Regions from separate parts of the Bacillus salitolerans genome, predicted to be linked through region 4. Evidence: riboswitches for the same ligand, from Rfam matches in the RefSeq annotation. Region 4 holds a riboswitch; each other region holds the start of a gene.
The links. Region 4 has a riboswitch for S-adenosylmethionine ahead of ACFSCX_RS14255 (methionine ABC transporter ATP-binding protein). Riboswitches for the same ligand answer to the same signal wherever they lie in the genome.
Positions count from the first base shown of each region.

Region 1: linked by a shared signal. The riboswitch ahead of ACFSCX_RS07705 (sugar ABC transporter substrate-binding protein) and the one ahead of ACFSCX_RS14255 (methionine ABC transporter ATP-binding protein) in region 4 are both predicted to bind S-adenosylmethionine.
Region 2: linked by a shared signal. The riboswitch ahead of mtnK (S-methyl-5-thioribose kinase) and the one ahead of ACFSCX_RS14255 (methionine ABC transporter ATP-binding protein) in region 4 are both predicted to bind S-adenosylmethionine.
Region 3: linked by a shared signal. The riboswitch ahead of metK (methionine adenosyltransferase) and the one ahead of ACFSCX_RS14255 (methionine ABC transporter ATP-binding protein) in region 4 are both predicted to bind S-adenosylmethionine.

Region 1 covers NZ_JBHUEM010000008.1:15,441-18,622, reverse strand. Annotated here, with positions in the region: gene ACFSCX_RS07710 (sugar ABC transporter ATP-binding protein) at 1-743, opposite strand, end outside; gene ACFSCX_RS07705 (sugar ABC transporter substrate-binding protein) at 825-1,901, opposite strand; SAM riboswitch class I at 2,077-2,181, opposite strand; gene ACFSCX_RS07700 (HAD family hydrolase) at 2,281-2,961, opposite strand.
Region 2 covers NZ_JBHUEM010000003.1:288,419-291,600, forward strand. Annotated here, with positions in the region: gene mtnA (S-methyl-5-thioribose-1-phosphate isomerase) at 1-614, opposite strand, end outside; gene mtnK (S-methyl-5-thioribose kinase) at 607-1,803, opposite strand; SAM riboswitch class I at 1,897-2,058, opposite strand; gene ACFSCX_RS03005 (carbon-nitrogen family hydrolase) at 2,221-3,006, opposite strand; gene ACFSCX_RS03010 (pyridoxal phosphate-dependent aminotransferase) at 3,135-3,182, shown strand, end outside.
Region 3 covers NZ_JBHUEM010000054.1:95,071-98,252, forward strand. Annotated here, with positions in the region: gene pckA (phosphoenolpyruvate carboxykinase (ATP)) at 1-164, opposite strand, end outside; gene ACFSCX_RS22495 (hypothetical protein) at 403-735, shown strand; SAM riboswitch class I at 842-951, shown strand; gene metK (methionine adenosyltransferase) at 1,250-2,443, shown strand; gene ACFSCX_RS22505 (glycosyltransferase family 4 protein) at 2,672-3,182, opposite strand, start outside.
Region 4 covers NZ_JBHUEM010000022.1:3,338-6,519, forward strand. Annotated here, with positions in the region: gene metQ (methionine ABC transporter substrate-binding lipoprotein MetQ) at 1-221, opposite strand, end outside; gene ACFSCX_RS14250 (methionine ABC transporter permease) at 243-911, opposite strand; gene ACFSCX_RS14255 (methionine ABC transporter ATP-binding protein) at 904-1,929, opposite strand; SAM riboswitch class I at 2,087-2,195, opposite strand; gene ACFSCX_RS14260 (O-acetylhomoserine aminocarboxypropyltransferase/cysteine synthase family protein) at 2,334-3,182, opposite strand, start outside.

The DNA.
Region 1 (3,182 bases), on a different contig from region 4:
GAATGAATGATTGGAAATTCTTCTTCAAGGCTCTTTCCTAACATGTTCTCAATTACTTCATCAATTGTTGTGCTAGAAGTAGGAATTGTCACAACCTTCTCTCCATCACGCATTACGGAGATTTGATCACATATTTGGAATACTTCTGGAAGTCGGTGCGATATAAAGATACAACCAACACCTGTATCTCGTAATGTTTTCATAATGGTAAACAGTCGTTCTGATTCATCTGCGCTTAACGGCGCGGTTGGTTCATCAAAAATAACAATTTTCGCCTGCTCCTTTATGGCTCTAGCAATTAAAACTAACTGTTTTTCAGCTAGCGATAAATCTTCAACCTTTTTCTTAACAGATAAGGAAAATCCAAGCCTCTTTATAATTTCCTCTGCTTCATGATAAAATTTCTTCCAAGATATCCATAGCTTTCGATTTCGGTCTGTTTGCCGATCTAACAGTATATTCTCTGCCACGGTTAGATGAGGAACTAAGGCTACATCTACCTCTTGATACACACATTGAATGCCCAGTTCTTTTGCTTGTTTAGGATTATTCATTTTTACAGGTTTATCGTCTATGAAAATATCACCACTATCAGCTGTATAAGCACCAGACAGGATTTTCATTAGTGTACTTTTTCCTGCCCCGTTTGCACCCAGCAACGCATGGATTTCACCTTTTTTAATAGAAAAGTGAACATTTTTTAATGCAGGTACTGATGAAAAAGATTTATTCATTTGTTTCATTTCTAGTACGTTCCCCACAAACAATCACTCTCCTTCATAACAGGAAGTCCAATCGTTATTTCGACTGGACTTCTTATATTCTTATTTACTGCTCTCAAGCTCTTTAATATAGTCTGTATACCCTTGCAGACTATTTCCCCATCCTTCTACATGTTCATGCAGCTGGTCTGTCGTAATATTCTCACTTGGAAGCTGTGTACGCTCAACAAACACCGGCTCTAGAATAACCTTCTCTGGCGTATCATCACCATGTATCTTTTGGTATAAATAACGTACTTGAATACGACCAATATCTGTTGGATCAACAGCTGCAGAAGCAACCCATGGACTATTAGGATCTTGAATCATTTGCAAGTCTTCATCACTTAAATCGATTCCATATACTTTAATTTCAGTCCGTCCCGCTTGCTGGATTGCTCTAACGGCACCTTTTGCAAACTCATCCCATGCTGCCCAAACCGCTGTAATATCACCTTTATTCGGATATTGTTTTAATATTGCTTCCATTTGTGCCTGTGTATCTAAAGCGGTGTTGGCAGTCGCAGCACCAAAAGCTGCGATTTCATTAATATTTGAATATTTTTCTAAAAACTCTTTATATGCAACTTGACGACGCTCCATTGGGGCAAAGCCAGCCACCCAAATTTTTACGATATTTCCTGTTTCTCCAGCATCTTGTGCAAGTTTTTCCAAAGTCATCTCAGCCATCTTTTGATCACCTTGCTCTAATACCGTCACACCATCCACTACGATATCTGCATCAAACACAACAACTGGTATTCCTTTTTCAGACGCTCTCTTAACACCACTTTCAAGAGCTTCCTTCGTACCATGATCAATTAAAATTCCATCAAATTTTTGGTTAATGGCTGCATCTAGATTGGAGGCCATTTTCGCTAAATCACCATCGGCTGTAAAGACAGTTACTTCCCCGCCAAGCTTCTCAACTTGATCCTTTACTCCCGATATGTATTGGGAAGAAAATGTCCCTAAATTAATTTGCATGATAAGCGCAATTCGTTTATTATGTAACGAATTCTGCTCTTGGTCCCCACTTATTTTTGTGTCTGTTGATGTATTCGAAGAGCTACATGCTGATAAAAGACCTAGCAATACAGTTAAAAGTAATGTATAAATCAGACTCTTTCTATGTTTCATTCCCCTTACCCCTTTTCTCTTATTATCAAATTAACGCATTAAAGTTTAAGTGTACAATACTTCCTAATTTCCTCCCCTTCCTTCCCGATGAAAACTTTCCAATCTTAAATCATGGACGCTAAAAAGCCTCTTTTCCATAGAAAAGAGGCTTACCAAATACAAGGATTTCGGCAACCTCTCATCTATCAGGAATTCCTTCCTGCAGGAGTTAGCACCTTTCCGTAAACGGTAGGTTGCCGGGCATCATCGGGCCAGTCCCTCAGCCATCTCTTGATAAGAGTTGTTTTCGCTTTATTTTTTTTTGTGATTAATTAGCATAATAAAATGTTTGCACCACTTTGTCAATAAAGAAATTTAAATAATTTGAATTTTTTGCTGGTTATTGTTTTTCGTTCGATACCATAACGCCCGAAACTAATAGTTTTCTTAACTCTTCCACATGATGAACGATGTAAGTAGGAGTACACTTTTTTAATTCGTCTTCTGATCCATACCCATACGTTACACCGATTGAATCGACTCCTACGTTTTTTGCCCCGATAATATCATGCATACGATCACCAATCATTACTACATCTGAATATGATGAGACATTTAACTGTTGCACGATATATTCAATAATTTCAGTTTTAGCACTGCGAGTACCATCTAGATTACTTCCTACAACTAACTTAAAATAGTCCCGAATAGTAAAATAATCTAGAATTTGGTTTGAGAAGACTGTTGGTTTGGATGTAGCAACTACTAAAATGACTCCGTTATTTTTAAGCTCTGATAACAGAGAAGGAATTTGCGGGTACAATGTATTCTCATACATCCCTTTTTCTTTGAATCTTTCCCGATAAAATTCAATTGCAAGTTTTGTTTGATGTTCATTGAAACCATATTTACTAGAAAAGGTTTCTTGCAGGGGAGGACCAATGAAGCAGTCTAGTCTATTTAAATTCGGTTCATTTATACCTAGTTTATTTAGGGCATATTGAACCGATTTTGTAATCCCAACCTTCGGATCAGAAAGTGTGCCGTCCAAGTCAAATAAAACAATCTTATATGTACTCACGTTAAATCCCTCGCTTTTCTACCAATAATACCCTATTACTGTTAATTATACTATGTATATAAACTTCTAGTTTAGATAGACATCTCACATATCATTAGGTAATGTACGGACCTATTTGAAACAAGTATCAATGAAGACTTTTATACTATCTTAATATTGAAGAAAAGGCTGCTTCCAAATCATAAGAATTTTTTAAAGTTGTTACCTTACCCACTTGGGAG
Region 2 (3,182 bases), on a different contig from region 4:
GTTGTTAATCTTGCTCCTTGTAATACAGGTCTTGTTTCAGATGCATAAATTTCTAATTTAATTCCACGTTCCTTTGCTAAATAAAAGGGTGAAAGGGCAGTCCCATATTTTGCCGTTGCAATAGATCCTGCATTACAAATGGTCAGGATTTTATCCCCATTTTTGAATAAGGATAAGGCATGCTCTCCAATCTGCTTACATACATCTTCATCCTCTAATTGAATTTGTATCGCTTCGTGAATAAGGGTCGTAACAGCACCATTAATAGATTTAGCGTTGGAGATACTATTGGTAAGGCGATTCAACGCCCAGAATAAATTAATCGCCGTCGGTCTAGAACCTGCTAAGTAGTCACGATCCTTTGTAAGTTTTTCAATGAATTCTTGTAATGTCTCACAGTCGTAATTTTGAGCAGCAAGAGCTAAACCAAATCCTGCAGTTATGCCGATGGCAGGAGCTCCCCTTACTTTTAAAGATACAATAGCATTCCACACATCCTGAATGGTTCTTAATTCGAGATACGTAGTTTCATGTGGCAATAATTGTTGGTCTAAGAGGAGAATATGATCATCTTTCCACTGAACTGATTGTGGTATCGATAATGTATTAGTCATGTTGTAGTACACTCCTTATGAATACAATGAGTTCTTCTACTGAATAAATTGAATCTCTGTTTAGAATGAGTTCAGTACCAAGTGATAGGGCATTTGTCTTGGCTATTAGTCTATCATTGAGCTTTTCTATCCCGTCCAAATCAGCAACATGGGCTAATCCTATTGTTCTCCTTATCATTTCACAACCGGCAAAACCTATTGTATCTTCGAAAATTTGTGAGAGAGTGAAATCTAAATATCCTTCAATTTTAGTATAAATTTCTATACTATCTTGAACCCAGCTAGTAGTAAAGGTTTCTTTAAATGTATTCCATGTTTCAATTATTTGATCATAAAGTTTTAGCCTTTCGTGTTCAGGCTTAGAAAGAGCATTCAGAAGTAAGTTTGCAATAAACTGGCCAACATCAAATCCAATTGGTCCATAAAAGGCAAACTCAGGGTCAATTACTTTAGTCTGAGACTCACTTGCAAATATGCTTCCAGTGTGGAGGTCTCCATGTAATAATGCTTCCCCAGTCGTTACAAACTTTTTCTTTAGTTTTGCAACTTCTTGTTTTAATTTTATATTTTCCCATATTTGATGAACACTTGGCGTTAATTCATCTTCAAAATTGTTTGTCTCATGATTAAAAAATGGATCTGTAAATACTAGGTCTTCCGTAATTTTACATAACTCCGGATTACTGAATTGTTTTACTAACTTTTTCTTTTCTTGAGGATCAAGAGCAAAATCTGAAGTGTAGAATAGCGTTTTCGCTAAATAAACACCTATATGTTTGGCCAAAACAGGATAGTGAGCATTGTTAATTAAACCTTTGCGTGCAATTACAAGGTGTGATAGATCCTCCATGATCATAATCGCAAGTGTCTCGTCTGAATAGTAGACTTTTGGTACAAATTCAGGTACATATTGTCCAAATACATGAAGTGCATCACGTTCGATTTTGTTTCTATTTATAGTGAGTGGCCAGCTTTCACCAACTACTTTTGCATAAGGTAGAGCTTGTTTAATAATAATCCCTTGATTATTTACTTCATCTCGAATATGAAAGATAAGATTTAGATTTCCGTCCCCAATTTCTTTACATGTTAACGTGACATCATTTCTAAATAATCCTAAACGAATAGCGAGTGTAGTTGCTGTTTCTTCTGTTAACGGTTCATACGTATATTCTTTTGTTAATTCCATCATGATTACCTCCAATTAATAGATGACGTAGGAGGCTCTTCAATTAGAAAAGCCTCTTTCAGTTAGAAAGAGGCTTGAAGTTATACTTCTCACCTCTTATCTGTCAGAAAGAAATACCTTCTTTCTGTGGAAGTAGCACCGTGCCTTCTGTGATTACTCACAGGCGCAAATGTAAAGCGCCCCATTTCACAATGGTATTACGGTCGGTTGCTGCAGCTTCATCGGGCCATTCCCTCAGCTAACTCTTGATAAGAGATTATGTTCATTTAAGATATGTCAATCTTAAATGTTTTAGTTTAGTAAGTTAAGTTTTCAGTTGAAACTCGGTTGGTAGCGAGTTTTCAGAAATTTTTCACTTGATGAAAATAATAACAGTTTTTAGTTATATATGTCAATAGTTTTTAGTAAATGAAATATTTAGCAATAAAATTCGGGTCTTCTATCTTCAAAAATTGGTATTTGCTTACGTACAGAAGTCACCTTCTCAGTATCAATCGTACCTGTGAGAATAAATTCCGTTTCATTTGCTTCAGAAATTATTTCTCCCCATGGATCAATGATCATAGAGTGACCTGCGAATACATTGCGAGGATCACTTCCTGATCGGTTACAAGCAATAACGTAGCATTGATTTTCAATGGCTCTACTAATCAGGAGCGTACGCCAGTGTGCAAGTCTAGGCAGCGGCCATTCCGCTACTACGAACACAATTTGTGCACCTTGTGATGTATGTTTACGAACCCATTCAGGAAATCGTATATCATAGCAAATGAGTCCTGCACATAGAGTATTACCTATTTCAAATAATCCGTCTTTTACCCCAGGTTGGAGGTGGTGATGCTCATCCATCAATTTAAATAAATGTAATTTACTGTACTCTCCTAGTAGATTTCCATCACGGCCAATTATTAGCATTGTATTATATACACCTTCACTAGTCTGTTTCGCTATAGATCCACCTATTAGAATAATCTTGTTTTCCTTTGCGAAATTTGTAAGAAATGTGAGTGCTCTTTCCCCATTTTTATCTGAGATTTCATCTAGTCTTGTTAGATCATAACCGGTGGACCATAGTTCTGGAAGAACGATGACGTCCGGATTATCAGATAATGCGAGTGTCATTTTTTCTGCGACGATGTTATAGTTCTCATTCGGATCTCCAAATACAATATCAAATTGTATACAGCTTATTTTCAGTTCCATAGATTTGAAATCACCTCAAAAAATTACTTTACATTTTGTTCTTAACAATATATTATTTGTGACTAGAATTTCAAGCCAAAATTCATTAAAAATTCCAAATAGTTTAATTTGAATAAGTAGGTGGAATGATGAAGGTATTCGAGCAATCAGATATTTTAAAAAGTTTACCTGTTCAA
Region 3 (3,182 bases), on a different contig from region 4:
CCTGTATATTTTCCTGTTGTTGCACGTACTGCGCCTGTTGCTGTTAGTTCTCCCTCATGTCTTGCAAGTACTTTTTCAACTAGACCTGGAACAGACAAATTTGTATAAATGTTTTGTCCGCTTAATAATTCTTTTAAGTTGATTGATACATCAACAGAGTTCATGTTCATAACCTGCCTTTTCCCTGATAATTTTTCTATTAATCTAAAAAAGGTGAATGATAACGATTACTCGCTCTGAAAATTAGTATAACATATTTAAGTGAATAGTCTATACTATTTTACGTTATTGTACGCATCATTCACAAAAATGTACCATTATTTCACCATCTTGTTCTTTATTAGGCAATAGCCCACCCTTTTTTAGGCATTCTTCATAGCTTAATAAGAGGAGGGATATTAAATGATGGATTTAATGAATCTAAGTACATTTGATTATGCTACCATTGCCGCGATCATTGCTGCATTTGTAACGGTAGTAGGAAATGCCTTTTCAATTGATAAAAAGTATCGATCCCTATTAGCGGTTGGATTCGGTCTACTATTTGTATTTATACCACAATTTTGGACAGAAAGGCTCTTAACTGCATTAATCATTGGGTTAACAGCTAGTGGTGTTTACAGTCAAGTAAAACCGAGAATTAATGAAAAGGAACTAATGAAATACAAAATACATGATGAAATAAAGAAAGAAAATGATACAAAAAACCAAAAAAATAATGATACTCCGTATTAGTTTTACCATATTTAAAGGAAACAAGTAAAATCTAAAATAAAAAGTATTGATTTCGTTATTGACAGGATTCGACTAAGTACGTTATGATATGAGCCGAACGGATACTCTCTTATCCCGAGCAGGTGGAGGGAACAGGCCCTATGAAACCCAGCAACCATCATGAAAATATGATAAGGTGCTAACCTGTTGCAAGGCAGCTGCCTTGAACGATAAGAGCGAAAGGCTAACACATACAACAAACCTTTCCTCTATAAATGGGAGAGGTTTTTTTATTTTATCTACATATAATTAGCCCTATCTTCTGACATCGGATTATGAAAACATGTTTTTGTATAAGCTAATCAGGTATACATGTATAAGGAAGAACACCTTTGTTTTATCTAACATATATTACTCTGGCTAAGCAAAAATTTTCTAATAAAAATGTGTTTGATTAAGAATAATAAGGGAATGAGTACCGTATCAACTTTGAGGTGAACAACCTCTTATTGAATAAGGGAGGAATAATGAAAAGATGTCAAACAAACGCCGTTTATTTACATCTGAATCTGTAACGGAAGGACATCCTGATAAAATTTGTGACCAAATCTCTGACTCGATTTTGGATGCAATTTTATCCAAGGATGCGAATGCACGTGTAGCGTGTGAAACATCTGTAACGACAGGTCTAGTACTAGTTGCTGGGGAAATTACAACATCTACATATGTGGATATTCCAAAAATTGTTCGTGAAACAATTCGAGAAATTGGCTATACACGTGCAAAATATGGTTTCGATGCAGAAACTTGTGCAGTACTAACATCTATTGATGAGCAATCAGCAGATATTGCAATGGGTGTAGATCAAGCTCTAGAGGCTCGTGAAGGTCAAATGACAGATGCAGAAATTGAAGCTATTGGTGCTGGTGACCAAGGGCTTATGTTTGGATTTGCTTGTAATGAAACAAAAGAACTTATGCCATTGCCTATTTCATTAGCACATAAATTATCTCGTCGTTTAACAGAAGTACGTAAAGAGGAAATTTTACCTTACCTACGTCCAGATGGAAAAACACAAGTAACGGTTGAGTATGATGAAAATAATGTACCAGTTCGTATTGATACAATCGTTATCTCCACTCAGCATCACCCAGAAGTATCAAATGAACAAATTCACCGTAATTTAAAAGAGCATGTTATCGATCCTGTTGTACCAAAAGAGCTAATTGATGAAAACACGAAATATTTTATTAACCCAACTGGACGCTTTGTAATTGGTGGACCACAAGGAGACGCAGGATTAACAGGTCGTAAGATTATTGTTGATACGTATGGCGGATACGCTCGTCATGGCGGCGGTGCCTTCTCTGGTAAGGATCCTACAAAGGTTGACCGCTCAGCTGCATATGCTGCACGTTACGTTGCAAAAAATATTGTAGCTGCTGGTTTAGCTGATAAGGCTGAGGTTCAATTAGCATATGCAATCGGAGTTGCTCAACCAGTATCCATTGCGGTTGATACATTTGGAACAGGTACTGTTGATGAAGAAGTATTAGTTGATCTTATCCGTAACAATTTTGACCTTCGCCCAGCAGGAATTATTAAAATGCTAGATTTACGTCGTCCAATTTATAAGCAAACAGCTGCTTACGGTCACTTCGGACGCAATGATTTAGATCTACCTTGGGAGCGTACAGACAAGGCTGCTGCGTTAAAATCTCAAGCATAATTAAAAGAAGGAACTGCAAACATGCAGTTCCTTTTATTTATTATTATGAAAGTATAAGTTTTCAGTAAGAGAATGGGCTAGTGACTTGGAATCCAGCACAATCACCCAGCCACTCGAGGTCAAACAACCTGTCATGAATAAAAGGAAAAACCACCTTCTTTTCATGACAGACGATTTGCTCTGCCTGTGGCTAAACGGGGCGCTTGTGCCTTTTCTTCTGATTAAAAGTTAGGCAAACTTTTTTTCATTAGAACGATGCAAGGCTGTTTCATATTCATAAAGTAAACTCTCAAAGATGGAGTCCCAGGTTTGTGTTAAAGCATATGTCCTTGCCTCATGTTGCATATTTTTTCGTAGTTCATCATTTGATAAAAGGGATTCAATAGCATGGACAAACGAGCTAACTTTTTTAGGTTCACAAAGAATACCGGTTATTCCATTTTTAATAATATTTTTTACTCCTCCAGAATTTGCACCCACAACAGGTGTACCACAAGCCAATGCTTCGAGCACTACATTCCCAAAGGTTTCAGTAGGTGAAGGAAAAATGAATAAATCAGAGCCTGCATAAACTTCTGCTAGCTCCTGACCACCTAAATATCCTGTAAAAGTAACGTTAGTAGGAACTTGTCGTTCAAGATCAGCCTTTGATGGTCCATCACCGACAATTAAAAACCGAACATTATGTTGAAGAGCTAAAGGTAGTTGATTCATGATACCCAATAGGGTATCCACGTCT
Region 4 (3,182 bases):
ATTTCTTCATCAGCTAATGCTTTGTTTGGTAAAATATAATCTTGGAAAGGAATGATTTCTAATTCAATTCCCTTTTCTGCTAAAATTGGTTTTGCTTGTTCTAAAATTTCAGCGTGTGGTACGTTTGAAGCTCCTACCACTAACTTTCCTTCGTTACCGCCACAAGCTGCTAATGTAAATAATACTGCTACTAAACTAACAAATGTTAAAATCTTTTTCATGTTGTCTTCTCTCCTTATTTTTTATCTTTTATCTATAGATGATGTGACAATGTCACCGATAAACTGAATAATAAATACAATAATTAAAATGAAAATCGTTGATATTAGCGTTACATCATTTTGATTTCGTTGAAATCCGTCCAAGAAAGCTAAGTTTCCAAGACCACCCGCTCCAACAACACCTGCCATCGCCGTGTATCCGACTAACGCAATGGCTGTAACCGTTATTCCTGATACGAGTGCCGGCATTGACTCTGGAAGTAAGACTTTCCATATAATCGTTCCGGTCGTTGCTCCCATTGCCCTCGATGCTTCAATGACTCCTTTATCAATTTCTCGAAGTGCAATTTCTACCATTCTTGCATAAAACGGTGCTGCTCCTATGATGAGCGCCGGTAAAGCTGCATTGGATCCTAGCATCGTTCCAACGATAAACTTCGTAAATGGAATTAACAGTATAATAAGGATAATAAACGGAATTGAGCGGAAGATATTGACGATTCCAGCAATCGTTTGGTTGACGGTTTTGTTTTCCCATAAATTCCCTTTACCGGTTAAAAACAATAGGAGTCCTAAAATTACCCCGAATACAAATGTTGCTAGAACAGAAACAGCTGTCATATAAAGTGTTTGCAGAGTAGCATCAATCATTTTGTCCCACTTTACATTTGGTAGAAGTTGATTAAACACTTGAAATCACCTCCACACCGACTGACTGCTCTCTTATATAAGAAATAGCTTTTTCTACTTCAGTGTCTTCTCCATCAATGTGAAGAAATAATGCACCATAGGCTCCCGTTTGTAGTTGAGCAATTTTCCCTTGAAGTATATTGACCGTAATATTAAAGTTACGAATTACATTTGAAATGACTGGCTGCTCGGTTCCCTCTCCTACAAACGTCAACTGAATGACCTGACCATTTGGATAACGATGAAGTAAATGTTCAACCGTTTCCTTCGTTTCTTCTGGCTCAGTTAGTTGACCGACAAAACGCTTCGTAATAGGCTCCTGTGGATTTTTAAACACCTGCAACACATCGCCTTCTTCAACGACAATCCCATTTTCCATAACCGCAACACGATGGCAAATTTTACGAATGACATGCATTTCATGAGTGATAAGCACGATCGTGAGTCCGAGTCTTTCATTGATGTCGACTAGTAAATCTAGGATGGAATCGGTTGTTTGAGGATCTAAAGCTGAAGTCGCTTCATCACACAGTAGTACCTTTGGATTATTGGCTAATGCCCGTGCAATTCCAACACGTTGTTTTTGTCCACCACTTAGCTCAGAAGGATAGGCATCCCCTCTCCCCTCAAGGCCAACAAGCTTAATCAGTTCATTTACTCTCTTTACTTGCTCCTGTTTTTGGACACCAGCTATCTCTAATGGGAAGGCTATATTTTCTCTTACCGTTCTAGACCAAAGCAAGTTAAAGTGCTGAAAAATCATACCAATCTCCTGTCTTGCCTGTCTCAGCTCTCTGCCATTGATCTTAGCCATATCTCTTCCAGCGACAATGATTGATCCATCTGTTGGTTTTTCTAGCTGGTTAAACATTCGGATAAGTGTGCTTTTCCCTGCTCCACTATACCCAATGATTCCGAATATTTCTCCTTCTGCTATTTCCAGGTTAATTCCATTCACCGCGGTAACCTTCCCAGATTTTGAAGAGAATACTTTTTTTATATTCTTTAATGCAATCATGTTTTCCTCACCTTCTTTCCCTAAGTATCTTTATCGAATTACTACGGATAGTGTCATCGTCGTATCATATTTTTCCTTTAGTAAAAGGAAAAATATTAGATTAGAACAAAAAACCCTTTCTGCAATATGACAGAAAGGGTAAACATTCGTTTCCTCTCTCTCATCTTCCAAAGCAAACGCTTTGTAGGAATTGGCACCATTTCAACATCTTGTTGACGGTTGCCGGGTTTCATAGGGCCCAGTCCCTCCACCTCTCACGATAAGAGTTGTGTACGCATACACACTTTATTCAATTAGCACTTTAAATCACTCAAGGAAAAATTATTACGAAGGTAATCTTAGCATGTGCATGATTTAATCGTCAATACCTATTTTAAAATAATTTTATAGTATTCTTGTAACTATCAATCTACTGTTGCCTCTTTCCTGATTTCATTAGACACACCAGAAGCAAGAATGAGTGCTTGATTTAAATCATTCGTTAAATCTCTCACGGATTCAAGACCAATAGACAGACGTACTAACTCTTCAGTCACACCGGTTGCTATTAGTTGGTCACTAGTTAATTGAGAATGTGTAGTTGAAGCTGGATGAATGACAAGGGACCTTGCATCACCAACATTGGCTAAGTGGGACCATAGTTCAAGCGAATCAATAAATTTCTTACCTGCGTCTCTGCCACCCTTAATTCCAAAGACAACCACTGCCCCCTGACCTTTTATTAAGTATTTTTTTGCGAGAACAAACGATTCATGAGATTTAAGTCCTGGATATGAGACCCAATCAACTGATGGATGATTCACTAAATATTGTGCTATTTCCTTTGCGTTTTTAACATGTTTTTCCATTCGGAGCTGTAGTGTTTCAAGCCCTTGCAAAAGTAGAAATGCATTAAAAGGACTCAAGCATGAACCAAAATCTCGTAATAGCTGAACACGCAATTTAATGATATACGCCGCTTCACCAATATCTATATAACGTAAGCCGTTATAGCTAGGATCTGGATCTGTGAATCCAGGGAACTTATCACTGTTCCAATTAAATTTCCCTCCATCTACAATGAGCCCCCCAATGGAGTTTCCGTGACCTCCAATCCACTTCGTTGCTGAATGAACAACAATATCTGCACCCCATTTTAATGGTTTACAAAGCGACGGAGTGGCAAAAGTATTATCCACAATTAAAGGAATACCTGCCTCATGTGCAATATTGGCTACTGCTTCAATATCAAGAATTTGCAAACTCGGGTTTCC